Regions from separate parts of the Cobetia sp. UIB-001 genome, predicted to be linked through region 2. Evidence: predicted binding sites of a transcription regulator. Region 2 holds the regulator's gene; each other region holds the start of a gene.
What was found. Region 2 encodes sigma-54, which starts transcription at its own class of promoters, with help from an activator protein. Its sites were predicted from a motif close to TGGCACNNNNNTTGCTNT; they were not measured.

Region 1 (4,957 bases), 880 kb from region 2:
GGCGTCGCCGCAGACCACCATGCGTCCCGCCTGGCCCATGAAGGCACTCATGGCCCCGATGTTGCCCTTGACGACGATATCCACGCCCTTCATCGAGATGCCGCAGCGCGCCGAGGCGTTGCCTTCGATGATCAGCAGGCCGCCGTGGGCAGTCGCGCCCGCGGACTGGGAGGCATCGCCCTTGACCCGCACGCAGCCGGACATCATGTTTTCCGCCACCCCGACCCCGGTGTTGCCGTGGATGGTGACGCTGGCCTTCTGGTTCATGCCCGCGCAGTAGTAGCCCGCATGGCCATCGATATCGACACTGATGTCGTCATTGATGCCGCAGGCGATGTTGTGGGCGCCGTCGGAATTGACCACTCGCCACTCACGCGCGTCCTTCAGGGTGTCGGCATCGTGCAGGGCCTGGTTCAATTCGCGCAGCCCTTCAACGGCCAGATCGTGTGTCTTCATCATTACGCGGCCTCCGAACGGGCGGTGTCTTTTTCCCACAGATACAGGCGGCCGGGTTCCGGCTCCCACACGCGGGCATCCTTGATGCCCGGCAGACTGGCCAGGGCACGGTATTCCGAGGCCATGGCCACGTAGTCATCGGTCTCGGCGATCACGGCAGGCTTGCAGGCGATCGGGTCACGCACCACGGCGAAGCCATCACGTGTGCCGATGGTGAAGGTGAAGAAGCCATCAAGGTCCTTCAGGGCGCCGGTGATCGCGGCTTCCAGGCTGTCGCCCTGCTCCAGACGCCAGGTCAGGTAGCCGGCGGCGACTTCGGAATCGTTGTCGGTCTCGAAGCTGATGCCTTCACGCTTGAGCTTGGTGCGCAGCCAGTTGTGGTTGGACAGCGAGCCGTTGTGGACCAGGCACAGATCACGCCCGGTGGAGAACGGGTGGCTGCCCTGCAGGGTCACGGCGCTTTCGGTCGCCATGCGGGTATGGCCGATGATGTGGCTGCCCTGCATGCCCTTGAGGCCATATAGGCTGGCGATATGGGCCGGCAGGCCCACCGCCTTGAGGATCTCGATGCTCTGCCCCACGCTCAGCACGCGAATCTGCGGGGCGCTGTCGGCAAGCCAGCCGCGCACGGCACTTTCTTCCCCGGCGATCTTGAATACCGCGACACTGGCATTGCTGAACCAGTCCGCCACCGTGCCGACCTGCTCGCCCAGGCCCTTGGCGATCGCCTCCCAATCCTCATCGGCACCATCGCTTTGCAGCGTCAGCTTGATGCCAGCGTCAAATTCATCGCCATAGATGGCGAAGCCGGCGCTGTCCGGGCCGCGATCGGTCATCGCGATCAACATCGGCTCGAACAGCTCCCCCAGGCGCGATTCCAGCGCCGGGTTCTTGAGATAAAGCCCTACGATTCCACACATGGTGATGTCCTCTCACGGGCAGGAGGCGTCTCCTGCCTGATGTCTTGAGCGTGGTGGTGACAGTGGCGACCCTCGTCTGGCATGCCCCGCGAGATCCGCGAGCGCCGCCGGATGAGATCAGAAGAATTCGGCGTAGCGCTGGACTTCCCAGGCACTGACCTGTGCGTTGTAATCCAGCCATTCCTCGCGCTTGAGGCGCATGAACTCGGCGCAGATTCCCTCGCCCAGGCTCTCGCGCAGAATGCTGTCCGCCTCGAGCGCATCGATGGCCAGCGAAAGATTCTGCGGCAGCTTCTCGATGCCCTTCTCGGCGCATTCGCTCGCGGTCAGCGAGTAGAGATTGATGTTGTGGGGCGTGCCCGGGTCCAGCTTGCGCGCCACGCCATCCAGCCCCGCCGCGATGATGGCGGCGTGCACGAGATAGGGGTTGCAGCCGGCGTCCGGCAGGCGGAACTCGAGGCGACCATAGGGCACACGCACCATGGCCGAGCGGTTGTTGTCACCGTAGGCGATGAAGACCGGCGCCCAGGTCGCGCCGCTGGTGCTGCCACCACCGACCAGACGCTTGTAGGAATTGACGGTCGGCGCGGCAAAGGCACACAGCGCCGGGGCATGTGCCAGCAGTCCGCCGAGGAAGTGGTACGCCAGCGGCGACAGACCCATGCCCTGGGCGTCGGAGTCATCGCCGAACAGGTTGCGGCCGGTGTCATCACACACGGACAGGTGGAAGTGCATGCCGTTGCCCGGGCGGTCCGCCAGCGGCTTGGGCATGAAGGAGCACACCATGCCCAGGTCATTGGCGATCTCGCCGGCGGCCATGCGCACGAAGGTGAAGCGGTCTGCCGAGGTCAGCGCATCGCTGTAGGTGTAGTTGATCTCGAACTGGCCGTTGGCGTCCTCGTGATCGATCTGATAGACGTCGAAGTCCACCGCCTGCAGCGATTCGACCAGGCGCTCGAGGAATTCACGCGAACGCGACAGGCCCTTGTAGTCGTAGCAGGGCTTGGCGAGGGTATCGCTCTCGTCCACCGGCAACAGCTCACCCGCTTCCCCCCGGCGGAACAGCGAGAATTCCGGCTCCAGCCCGCTATTGAGCGTCCAGCCCTTCTCCTTCAGGCGCTCCAGCTGCTTGAGCAGCACCACGCGGCTATCGTTGGCGAACGGTTGCCCATTGACGTAGCCATCACAGGCCATGCGTGCATAACCCGGCTGCCACGGCACCAGCGACAACGAGCTCAGATCACCCCGCGCCATGAAGTCCGGCCCCTCCGGCGACATGCCGAGACCACTGACGGCGAAGCCGGCAAAGCCGGCGCCCTTCTCGACCACATCCATCAGGCAATTGGCCGGCACGGACTTGGTCTTGGCAGCGCCATGAATATCCACGAACTGCGCCAGCAGATAGCGAATGTCGTGATCCTTGATGAACTGTTGCGCGTTTTCGGGTGACATCTGGGTTTCCTCTGAGAGCGGACCGGGTTCCATCTCCCTCGACACTGTCTGCCACCCCGGGAAACCTGACCCCTTGTGGTGACTCGCCACGTCAAGATAGCGGATGAAACGAGTTTTTGTGATTCCTGCTGGTCAACTTTATTTCCCTCAAAGAAAAGCATGCAGCATGCCATTTCGCCAGTTGCCGCCCAGAACTTTTCACCAACCTCCTGTTTTGCATGGAAATTTATTTTCCAAGCTCATTTCACCCCACAGGAAACGCCAGGTGATCATGAGTGAATTCCTACCCGTTTCTCGAAATAGGCATCATTTCGGTGCCCAAAGCTCTCTCTTCGCACCAGCATGACGCAAAACGCTAATATTCACGCCCGAATTCGTGCTGCCAATCGGCGCCTGACTCGCTCAAGGGCTGTCGTGGCCATGGCCTTTGACGGAATTGGCAAGCCCCTTGCTTAACCAAGAGGAATGTTTCTTTCCTTTCAAGAATCGACCCTCGTGCGATCAGGCAAGGCAAGCAGCAGGCACAAGCCCTTGTGAAGCGCCTGAAAAGGCGCCTGAAAAGGCGAAAGAACAACAACACCTCCTGCGGCGGATGCGCGTCTTGCGTGCCATCTTCGCCAGCATCAGCAGGACTACGGCACCCCCCATTTACGCTAGGCAGCACGACTCACAGGAGAAAGGGACGCATGGCGAATTCATGGCGCATCTCGGCACTGGCCGAACAACACCGCAAGCTGGGCGCGGAGCTCGAAGACTGGAATGGCATGGGCACCGCCTGGAATTACGCCGTCTCGGAAACGGCCGATGACCACGAGACCATTCGCACCCGCGCCGGTCTGATGGATGTCTCGGGGCTCAAGAAGATCCACTGCAATGGCCCGCATGCTCAGGCCGTGCTGGATTACGTCACCACGCGGGACATGTCCAAGCTGTATCCGGGCAAGTCGGTGTATGCCAGCGTCTTGAATGAGGCCGGCAAGTTCGTCGACGACTGCATCGTCTATTGCCTGGCGCCGAACTCCTACCTCGTGGTGCACGGCACGGGCACCGCGAATGAAATGCTGGCCAAGAGTGCCCTGGGGCGCGCCGTCAGCCTGACCTTCGATGACGACATGCACGACATGTCACTGCAGGGGCCGGTCGCGGTGGATTTCCTGGAGCGTCACGTGCCGGGTATCCGTGAGCTGCGTTACTTCCACCATCTGCAGACCCAGCTGTTCGGCTGCCACGTGATGATCTCGCGCACCGGCTACACCGGCGAGCGTGGCTACGAGATCTTCTGCAAGGCCAAGGACGCCCCCTCTCTGTGGGAGCAGATCCTCGAGGAGGGTGCCGACATGGGCATCAAGCCGTGCAGCTTCGGCACCCTTGACTGGCTGCGGGTCGAGAGCCACCTGCTGTTCTACCCGGCGGACAATTCCGAAACCTACCCGTACCCCGACCAGCCGGTGGGCGACACCCTGTGGGAACTGGGCCTGGACTTCACCGTCTCGCCGGGCAAGACCGAATTCCGTGGCGCCAGCGAACACTTCGCGCTGCAGGGCAAGGAACGCGTCAAGGTCTATGGCGTGCTGCTGGATTCGAAAGACGTCGCCCAGATCGGTGACAAGGTCTACGCCGACGGCAAGTGTGTCGGTGTCATCACCCAGGGCATGTACTCGCGCCTGAGCGATCGTTCCATGGCGCTGGCACGTCTCGAACCCGGCTATGCCGAGCATGGCACTCCGCTGACCCTCAAGACCGGCACTGACGGCGAGACCAGCCTCTCGGCCATCAGCCACTCCCTGCCCTTCGATGACCCGGAAAAGGCCAAGCGACTGGCTCGCGGCTGATCGCGCGCCACAGCCACGAGGCAACAAGCTCAAGCCGCGAGGCAACAGCTCAAGCCCCGCGGCAACAGTGCGAATCGCGTGATGCTGGATAGCGTGAAACCTGAGAGGCCTCCTCGGCATGGCGTCGAGGAGGCCTCTTGCATCACATGCCATGGAGTCAGGACGAGGACTGGCCACAAACGTGGATGAGGGTTGGCGGTAAACTTGATAATGTCACCCGATATCCGCACGCGGGTGACGCGCAACGACTCCCACAAGGATGCGCTTCTCACCCCGCCTGATCATTATTCCTATCGC
Region 2 (4,957 bases):
CCTCGATGGCCAGCATCGCCTCATCGGCCTGCTCACCCTCGACATCGATCAGCAGCGTGGTGCCGCAGGGCGCGGCCAGCATCAGCAATGCCATCACATTGGCTGCATTGGCGCGTCGCTCGCCATGGCTGACCATCACCGTCGCGCAATAGGGCGCACAGCAATTGACCAGCTTGGTGGCAGCGCGGGCGTGCAGCCCGCGGCGGTTGGTCAGCGTCAGCTCATGAGAGGCCATCGCGATGCTCCTGCTGAGGCTCTTGCTGATGCTCTTGCTGATCACATGTCTCACCCGCGTTGCTCAGCGCGGTATGAATGCCCAGCTCGCGGTGACGCAGGCGCACCTCAGGCAGGCGCTCGGCGAAGTAGCTCGCCAGCTGCTCGCACAGGTAGACGCTGCGATGCTGGCCGCCGGTGCAGCCCACGGACACCGTCAGGTAGCTGCGATTGCTGTCCTGATAGGCGGGCAGCCAGCGTTCCAGCCAGCCGGCGATATCGTCATGCATCGCCTGGACGGTGGGGTAGCGCTGCAGGAATTCGGCCACGCTGTCATCGCGACCGGTATCGCCGCGCAGATTGATGTCCCAGTACGGGTTGGGCAGGCAGCGGGCATCGAACACCATGTCGGCGTCGGTCGGCACGCCATGCTTGAAGCCGAAGGATTCAAAGGTCAGCGTCAGGTGGCGGGAGCTGTGCTGGGCGACCTGCTCGGTGATGCGCGAGCGCAGGTCGTGCACGCTCAGGTTGGTCGAGTCGATGACCAGATCGGCCTTCTGGCGGATGGGAGCGAGCGTCTTCTGCTCGATCTCGATGGCCTCGGCCAGGGTGTGGTCGTTGTCGCGCGTCAGAGGGTGACGACGACGGGTCGCCGAGTAGCGTTCCAGCAGCACTCGCGAATCGGTGGTCAGGTAGACGACCTGCACGTCCATGCCGCTCTGGCGGACGTTGTCGAGCAATTCGGGGAAGCGGGTCAAGGCTTCCGGCAGGTTGCGGGCATCGATGGAGACCGCGATGCGCCGACGCGCCGGGCTGTCCTTTTCGAGCTGATCGACCAGTGGCGCCAGCAGCATGCCGGGCAGATTGTCGATGGCGTAGTAGCCAATATCTTCCAGCGCCTGGAGAGCGATGGATTTCCCGGAGCCGGAGCGGCCGCTGATGATCACGATCTTCATGAAGTGCTCTCCAAGGGCGAGGTCAACGTCGAAAGAATGCAGGGGTGGGGCAGAAGGCTGCCCGCTATCAGTGCGCTGTACGTCGGCCGATGGAAGGCCAGCAAGACGAAAGCCCGGACGATGTCCGGGCCTGTCATTCAGCGCGCCGGTAATTCGGCGATGGCTTGGGTCAATGCCTCAAAGAGTGCACGCTGGCTGTCTGCCTGGCGCAGGGCCGAGCGATTGGTCGGGGAATTGAGCAATTCCGCAACCTGCCCGAGCAGCGTCAGATGGGTCTCATCCGCTTCCTCAGGCACCAGCAGCACGAACAGCAGATCGATGGGTTCTCCGTCGATGGCATCGAAGTCGATGGATTCACCGAGCTTCAGAAACGCAGCGATTGGCGTCTTGCAATGCGGGCTGCGTGCATGGGGCACGGCCACACCGTGGCCAATGCCGGTCGACCCCAGTCTCTCGCGCCCGATCAGGCGCGAGAAGACTTCCTGGCTATCCAGGCTGGGAATGTTCTGTGCGATGAAGGTACTGAAGAATTCAAGCACCCGCTTCTTGCTCCCCCCGGGGACACCGTACAGCGTGCGCTCGGGGGGAAGGATCTGATCAAGTGTCATGGCTGAAGGTCAACGGGTCCCGGTGCCCTGAGAGCGAGCCTGGGACTTTTCCTTGTGTTTGACCAGCTGGCGATCCAGCTTGTCGGCGAGCGCGTCGATGGCAGCGTACATGTTGGGGTCTTCTGCCAGGGCGTGGAGGTCAGCGCCTGCCGCGTGCAAGGTGCAGGCAGCCTGCTGGCGCTCCTTCTCGATCGACAGTGTCACCTGAACATTGGTGATGTTGTCGTAATGCCGTTCGAGGCGAGCGAGCTTCTCGTTGACGTAATCGCGGAGAGGATCGGTAAGTTCCACATGATGCCCGGTGATATTCACTTGCATGGACACGCTCCTTTATCCAGCGGGTTGCCATTCAATTGTAACCCTTTTTGACTACGAGCAAACCCTGATCGGACGCTCTGCAACAGGCTTGACGGCCACCGTCTGGCGATGTTTTCGCACCCTTGCCAGTGGCGTCAGATGTCGTGAGCGTCTGTACCGACAATGCCCAAGCTTTGCGCAAAGATCAACGCTGCGCTGCATCGTGGCTCAGTGCTTGTCTTCAACTCAGTGAGGGGTAACGGAGTGGACTTCAAGGGCACGTCTGGTGGGTGGTGCGTGAAAGACGCGCAAGAAGGCGGGTTTTCGTCGCCAATCCCTGCATGTACGTCGCCTTTCAGGCGCTTCGATTGCGTGGGACAAGCGGCGTTCCGGGAGGTTCTTCGGGTGTCATCCAGGTGCAATACGCGCAAAAGTGACTTTAAAAACATGCGATTGACGGTAAATGACGCTGCCGGAACGGCGGTTTTTTGCCGTCATTCTGCGCGCTGTCATGGGCCATGACGGGCAATTGACGAGCGGTTGACGGGATGACAGAGCGCGCGACAGGCGTACCGCTACTCGCGAAGTCAGAGGCTGATGAGCGGAAAATCCAACGCTTGAGGTTGGTGGCGGCTGCCATTGTGGAGGTGAAAGCAGGGCATGGCAGCCGCAGGTGACGCGTCAGGCCAGACGCTTGCGCTCGCTTGAGGACGGAATGCCCATCGCTTCGCGGTACTTGGCCACGGTACGACGTGCGACCTCGATGCCATCGCTGGCAAGCAGATCGACCAGGCGCGAGTCAGAGAGAGGCTTGCGGGCCGGCTCTTCCGCGATCAGCTTGCGGATGCGGGCACGAATGGCGGTGCTTGAGTGGGCGTCGCCACTGCCGCTGCCACCGACCTGGCTCGAGAAGAAGAACTTGAGCTCGAAGACGCCGCGCGGGGTGTGGATGTACTTCTGGGTCGTGACCCGCGAGATGGTCGATTCGTGCATCTCGACCACTTCGGCGATGTTGGCCAGAATCAACGGCTTCATCCCTTCCTCGCCTTGCTCGAGGAAGTCGATCTGACGCGCCATGATCTCGCGGCCGACCTTGAGCAGGGTGTCATTGCGCGATGACAGGCTCTTCATCAGCCAGCGCGCTTCCTGCAGGTTGTCCTTGAGGAAGGTGTTGTCGGCGGACTTGTCGGCACGCTTGATCAGCGCGGCGTATTCCGGCTGGATGCGCAGCTTGGGCAGCGCTTCCGGGTTGAGCTCGACCTGCCAGCCATGGCGGGTATGGCGCACCAGCAGATCAGGGATCACGTAATCGCTGGCGGGCTCGCCCCAGGCGGATGCCGGACGCGGATCGAGCGCGCGTACCAGGCGGATGACGTGATCCAGCTCGTCATCGTCAAGGCTCAGGCGGCGCTTGAGCAGCTTGCGGTCATCGTTGCCCAGTGCCTCGAGGAATTGACGTACCAGGCGGCGCGCCTGCGCCAGCAGCGGCAGATCATCCGGCAACAGTGCCAGTTGCAGCAGCAGGCATTCGCGCAGATCACGGGCGAAGACGCCGGTCGGGTCGAACTGTTGCAGACGCAGCAATACCTGCTCGAGCTCGGAGGCCTTGAGGCCGGGCAGGCCCTGGCCGCGCAGGCCATCGACCAGCTCGTCGAGTGACAGGCTCAGATAGCCGGCACCGTCGACGGCATCGATCAGGCTCTCCGCCATCTGGCGTTCACGGCCATCGAGGTCGGTCATCGCCAGCTGCCAGCGCAGGTGGTCCTGCAGGCTCTCGACGCTGGTATTGCGATCGAAGTCCGGCCCTTCTTCACTCCCGCTGCCACTGCCGGAGCTGGTCAGGCTACCGGCGTGGTCCTGGTAGAGGTCCGACCAGTCACTGTCGAGGGGGTATTCCTCGGGAATCTCGCTCGAGGAGTCGGCAGTGGAGATCTCGCTCGAATCCTGTGTCTCGACGACATCCAGCGACTCGTAGTCCTCGTCGAGCTCCAACATGGGGTTGGACTCGAGGGCTTGCTGAATCTCCTGACGCAGGTCGAGCGTCGACAGCTGCAGCAGCTGGATCGCTTGCTGGAGCTGCGGCGTCATGGTCAGCGAGGTGCCGAGGCGGAGTTGCAGGGTGGGTTTCATGGAGTCAGTCAATTCACGGCAAAGGAACGTGCTTACTACGCTATACCGTGACTCGGGGCACTGACAAGTGGTTGCCGTGAATATTCAAGCAACTTGCATGCCATGTTTCCACCAAGGTGGTATGGACGTCATGCATGCGTCTGATGTCAGACATGAAAAAGCCGCTACGCGATAAAATCACGCAGCGGCTTTCGAAGCTTTTACCTCGCGAGGACTCAGCGCAGGCGCTGACCCTAGAGCGTGAACTCGTGGCCCAGGTAGACGTCGCGCACCTGCTGGTTGGCCAGGATGGAGTCCGCATCACCGTGGGCGATGATCTGGCCATCGCCGACGATATAGGCGGTGTCACAGATATCGAGTGTCTCGCGCACGTTGTGGTCGGTGATCAGCACGCCGATGCCTCGGTCGCGCAGTTGACGCACGATGCTCTTGATCTCGCCCACCGAGATGGGGTCGACGCCGGCGAAGGGCTCATCGAGCAGCACGAAGTCCGGCTCGGTGGCCAGTGCACGGGCGATCTCGACCCGACGACGCTCGCCGCCGGACAGGCTCATGCCGGCGCTGGCGCGGATGTGCGTGATGCTGAATTCCTCGAGCAACTCTTCAAGGCGTGCCTTGCGGCCATTGCGATCCAGGTCCTTGCGGGTCTCCAGGATCGCCATGATGTTGTCGGCCACCGACAGCTTGCGGAAGATCGACGCTTCCTGCGGCAGATAGCCGATGCCGGCACGTGCACGCTGGTGCATGGCGGCA
Region 3 (4,957 bases), 1.9 Mb from region 2:
TCCAGAGGTCTGGGCGCCTGACGCCTGCCTGATGCGTGTCTTCGGCATGACAAGGAGCTGACATGAGCGATTTCTACCAGAATGGCATCATCACCAACTTCCATAACCTGACCGATCGTCCGGTGGAAGATCTCGAAGCGGACCTGATGCGCTTCTCCCGCAAGCGACCGATGAGCCTGATTCTACCGTCGCTGTATTCCGAGCTGGAAGGCCCCGCCCTCAAGCATATCGTCGAGGAGCTGGCCCAGGTGCCGTACCTCAGCGAGATCGTGATCGGGCTGGACCGCGCCGACCGTGACCAGTTCGAGCATGCCAAGGAGTTCTTCTCACATCTGCCGCAGCATCACCGCATCCTGTGGAACGACGGCCCGCGTCTGCGGGCGCTGGATGAGGAGCTGACCGAGCATGGCCTGGCGCCGATGGAGGCCGGCAAGGGGCGCAATGTCTGGTACTGCTCCGGCTACGTGCAGGCCTCGGGCATCGCCGAGGCGGTGGCACTGCATGACTGCGATATCGTCACCTATGATCGCGGCCTGCTGGCGCGGCTGATCTACCCGGTGGCCCATCCGCAGTTCAACTACGAGTTCTGCAAGGGCTACTACTCGCGCATCGCCCAGGGCAAGCTGAACGGCCGCGTGGCGCGCCTGATGGTCACGCCGCTGATCCGTGCGCTCAAGAAAGTCTATGGCCCGCTGCCGTACCTGGATTATCTCGACAGCTATCGCTATCCGCTGTCCGGCGAGTTCTCGATGCGTACCGACGTGCTGGCGGACATCCGCATTCCCAGTGACTGGGGGCTGGAGATCGGCGTGCTGTCCGAGGTCCATCGCAACTATTCCACCAAGCGCCTGTGTCAGGTGGACATCGCCGATGCCTACGATCACAAGCACCAGCCGCTGTCCGAGGAAGATGCGCTGGGCGGCTTGAATCGCATGAGTCTGGACATCGCCAAGGCCATGTATCGCAAGCTGGCCACGCTGGGCGTCGAGATGCACGGCGAGACCTTCCGCACCATCAAGGCCACCTACTACCGCATCGCGCTGGACCTGATTGAGACCTACTACAACGATGCCGTCATGAATGGCCTGACGGTGGACCGCCACAGCGAGGAAGCGGCGGTGGAGCTGTTCGCCGCCAACATCATGGATGCCGGCAGCGCCTTCCTCGACAATCCGCGCGACAAGCCCTTCATCCCGAGCTGGAACCGGGTGCAGTCAGCCGTGCCGGACCTGCTCGAGCGCATGCACGAAGCGGTGGAGCTGGACAACCAGTAAGGCTCGCGGCGGGAAACAGCAAGACCAACGACAACGGGGCTGCCAGTGGCAGCCCCGTTGTCGTTGGCAGGAGGAAGAAACGCGGGCGTCAGACGACCTCGATGGCCGGCGGGCGCACGGTTTGCTCCATCAGCCAGGCCGCCTGATAGGGGCGGCGGGCCATGGTGGGATCGTAGGCCTTGTCGTGGCACAGGTGGTCGGTCAGCGCGACGCCTTGCCAGCTTGCCGGCAGCGGCAGCACGCGCGGCTGATCGGTGACATTGAGGGCGAACAGCAGGCGGCGCCCTTCATGGGTGACGCGCTCGAAGACGAAGAAGTCCGGGCCGACATCAAAGACATTCTGGTCGGCATCCGGGTGGAAGCAGGGTTCGTTGCGGCGCAGTGCCATGCGGCGCTTGAGGGCGTGGAAGACCTCATGGGTCGCGGTGTTGGGGCTTGCCAGCAGCGCTTCCAGTTCATCGCGCTGCCATTTGCGGCGGTTGATGGCGCGCAGATGGCCATCGCGCTCGACGCCTTCCTGGTGGTTGGGGGTCGCGGTCAGCGAGTGGATGTACAGCCCGGGGATGCCCTGCAGGCTCAGCATCAGGGTCTGACTGGCGATGAAGCGCTCGATCTGCCACGGGTCCTGGCCGCGCCGCGTGCCCTTGAGCGCATCGAAGTAGCTGATGTTGAGCTCATAGGGGGTGTCGGCGCGCCCGGGGTTGGCGCGCATGCTGACGTAGCCACCGAAGTCATGCACCAGCCGCACCAGGGTGTCGCGCTCGTGGTCGGGCAGCAGGCCCTCAAGGGCGCGAACGCCGATACCGTCGTGACTGGCGGTGAAGTTGAAGTAGCTGCAGCCGGAAGGCAATGACGGCAGGCTGGTGGCCCACTGGGTCAGGGCGCTGGCATCGCCGGAGGTCAGGGTGTGCAGCGTCAGCGGCGGCAGCGTGAACTGATAGATCAGGTGCGCTTCATCGGCCTGGGCGCTGCCCTCGATGGCGGTGAGGTCGTGCTGTGACAGGCGGTCGAGCCCGAAGTAGGACATGTTCTCGGCGTGGGGCACGTTGGTCTCGGTGATCAACAGGCTGCCGGGCGCCAGATGGTCGACGATGGCGCGCAGCAGGCGCACCACGGCGTGAGTCTCCGGTAGGTGGATGCAGGAGGTGCCCTGGCGTTTCCACAGGAAGGCCACCGCATCGAGGCGGATGATGCCCGCGCCCTGCTCGAGGTAATAAAGCAGGATGCCGATGAATTCGAGCAGCACATCGGGATTGGCGAAGTTCAGGTCGATCTGGTCATCCGAGAAGGTTGCCCAAAGATGGCGCAGGCCACGACGGGTATGCACCGGCGTGAGCAGTGCAGATGGGCGCGGGCGCACGACCTCGGAGACATCGGTGTCGGGGTCCATCTCGATGAAGTAGTCGCGGCCGGGCTGCACGCCGGCCAGATAATCGGCGAACCACAGTGACTCGCGTGAGCAGTGATTGATGACCAGGTCTGCCATCAGGTCGCGGTGCTCGCTCAGGCGCCGGATGTCCTGCCAGTCGCCGAGGACCGGATTGACCTCGCGATAGTGGATGACGCTGAAGCCGTCATCGCTGCTCCACGGAAAGAAGGGCAGCACGTGGACACCGGACAGGCTGTCGTCCAGTCGGCTGGCGAGGAAGTCGTGCAGGGTCGCCAGTGGTGCCTCGCCTTCCTGCTGCAGGCTGTCGCCGTAGGTGATCAGCCACTGATCGCGCTCGCTCCAGAGCGGCTCGCCTTCCGGTACGCGGGGGTTGAGGCGCGTGCGATGGAAGTCCAGCACCGTCTCCAGGCGTCTGAGGACTTCTTCATGACGCTGTGGGTAGATCTCGGCGAGCAGGCGTGTGGCGTGCGCCTGGAAATCAGCTTGCGAGAGGCGTTTGGCGAGAGAGACTCTGGCGCGTGGTCTGGCGCTGCCCTCGCTCGGCGCAGGATCGGAGGCAGTGGATGTCGAGTGATCGGGAGATGACGTATCGGACATGGGCAATCCTCGTGGCAGCAAAAGCGGTCAGACTCTGCCTCGTGAGCCGCAATGGGCAGAGCGTGTCGCGGGTGATCTTCGGGAAGCCCGCCGGCGCAATCCTGCGGGGCCGGTGGCAAGACTGGGAATCACATATCAGATGAAGTCGGCTGGCCGTCGCTTGGTGAAATGCCTGAATAGCGCATCGCTGAGCGGCGCCCGTGGGTGACGGCCTGGCGCCTTTACTCATGAGTCATGCACGCCTCGGGCCAGATTCGTCAAGCCTGCAAGGCAGGACGGCCAGCCTGCATGTGCCGGCTGGCCGTCCTGTCTGGCGTCATGTGGCCTGCGGCCAGCTGACGCCACTGCGCTTCATGACATGCTTTACTTGCGCAGCACGCGATACAGAATCAGCAGAATGACGGCGCCGAGCACGGCGATGACAAAGCTGGCCAGATTGAATCCCGTCACTTCACCGAAGCCCATCAGGGTGCCGACCCAGCCACCGACAACGGCACCCAGGATGCCGATGATGCTGGTGACGATGATGCCACCCGGGTCCTTGCCGGGCACGATCACCTTGGCGATGATGCCGGCAATAAGACCGAATATGATCCATGCAATGATTCCCATGTCGCAGCTCCTTGCGTCATCGTGATCAATCTCGCGGCAGAGATCATTCGCCGCCAGTCGTGAAAGGATTTCACGGCTCGGGCAAGCGTCCTTGTGAGGCGCTGCACCCTGATGTCATCTTTCGGTTATCGGGCGGGGATTTCAAGCCTGCCGGGCAGGTTGATTGACGCTTTCGCCGCGGTGTCCGCCCCCCGGGGCGACAGTGCAGGAAACTCCTGTCGCCCTTTGGTCGCTCCCCAAGGCTAGTTCAGTCATGTCGAGGCTGACATAGGCTCCCGTGGCAGGGCCTTAACGGTTACAATACCCGCCATTCGCTGTCATTCGGCTGCGCTGCGCCACTTCCTCGCTGTGCTTCGCGCGGGGCCGCAGCCACCTCGCACCCAAGCAGGCTCTCCAACATGCACTGTCCCTTCTGTGGAACTCATGAAACCAAGGTCACGGATTCCCGACTGGTGGTCGAGGGTGACCAGGTGCGGCGGCGTCGCCAGTGCGCGGCCTGCGGTGAGCGTTTCACGACCTACGAAACGGCGGAGCTGGTCATGCCGCGCGTGGTCAAGGGTGACGGTTCGCGTGAGAGCTTCGATGAGCACAAGCTGCGTGCTGGCATGCTGCGCGCGCTGGAAAAGCGCCCGGTATCCTCCGAGTTGATCGAGGCCGCGGTGGAGCGCATTCGTCAGCGTCTGCGTGCCACCGGCGAGCGTGAGATCGAGGCGCGGCGCATCGGTGATGAGGTCATGCAGCAGCTCAAGCGGCTGGATCAGGTCGCCTATATCCGCTTCGCTTCGGTCTATCGTCGCTTCCAGGATCTTGATGAGTTCCGCGCCGAGATCGACCGTCTCGCCCAGGAGCCCAGTTTCCTGCCGGGCGAGGAAGACGCGCGGCCCTGATGTCTCGACACGGTCATCCTTGCAGATGACCTCGAGGCCTGCGCCTGCTGGTCCTGTCGCGTCACGCTGCGTGGCTCAGGCCTTGCCTCAGACCTCAGGCCTCAGGCATCGAAGTATTGACCACCGCCTGGGCTACGCCTGACCTTCTCTCGTTTCACGCCAAGGTATCGCATGTCTCTTTCTCCTCATGCTTCTCA

Region 1: the regulator sigma-54 is predicted to act here: its motif matches at 3,266-3,283, upstream of HA399_RS07170 (aminomethyltransferase family protein).
Region 3: the regulator sigma-54 is predicted to act here: its motif matches at 3,495-3,512, upstream of HA399_RS12815 (sugar phosphorylase).

What each region holds. Positions count from the first base shown of each region.
Region 1 covers NZ_CP058244.1:1,693,323-1,698,279, reverse strand. The annotation lists gene HA399_RS07185 (protein glxC) at 1-459, opposite strand, end outside; gene HA399_RS07180 (glutamine amidotransferase family protein) at 459-1,376, opposite strand; gene glnT (type III glutamate--ammonia ligase) at 1,494-2,828, opposite strand; gene HA399_RS07170 (aminomethyltransferase family protein) at 3,515-4,660, shown strand.
Region 2 covers NZ_CP058244.1:817,653-822,609, forward strand. The annotation lists gene HA399_RS03430 (HPr family phosphocarrier protein) at 1-235, opposite strand, end outside; gene rapZ (RNase adapter RapZ) at 222-1,169, opposite strand; gene HA399_RS03440 (PTS sugar transporter subunit IIA) at 1,307-1,777, opposite strand; gene hpf (ribosome hibernation-promoting factor, HPF/YfiA family) at 1,787-2,095, opposite strand; gene HA399_RS03450 (RNA polymerase factor sigma-54) at 2,756-4,204, opposite strand; gene lptB (LPS export ABC transporter ATP-binding protein) at 4,438-4,957, opposite strand, start outside.
Region 3 covers NZ_CP058244.1:3,070,064-3,075,020, reverse strand. The annotation lists gene HA399_RS12825 (HAD-IIB family hydrolase) at 1-21, shown strand, start outside; gene HA399_RS12820 (hypothetical protein) at 63-1,274, shown strand; gene HA399_RS12815 (sugar phosphorylase) at 1,363-3,261, opposite strand; gene HA399_RS12810 (GlsB/YeaQ/YmgE family stress response membrane protein) at 3,625-3,873, opposite strand; gene nrdR (transcriptional regulator NrdR) at 4,272-4,760, shown strand.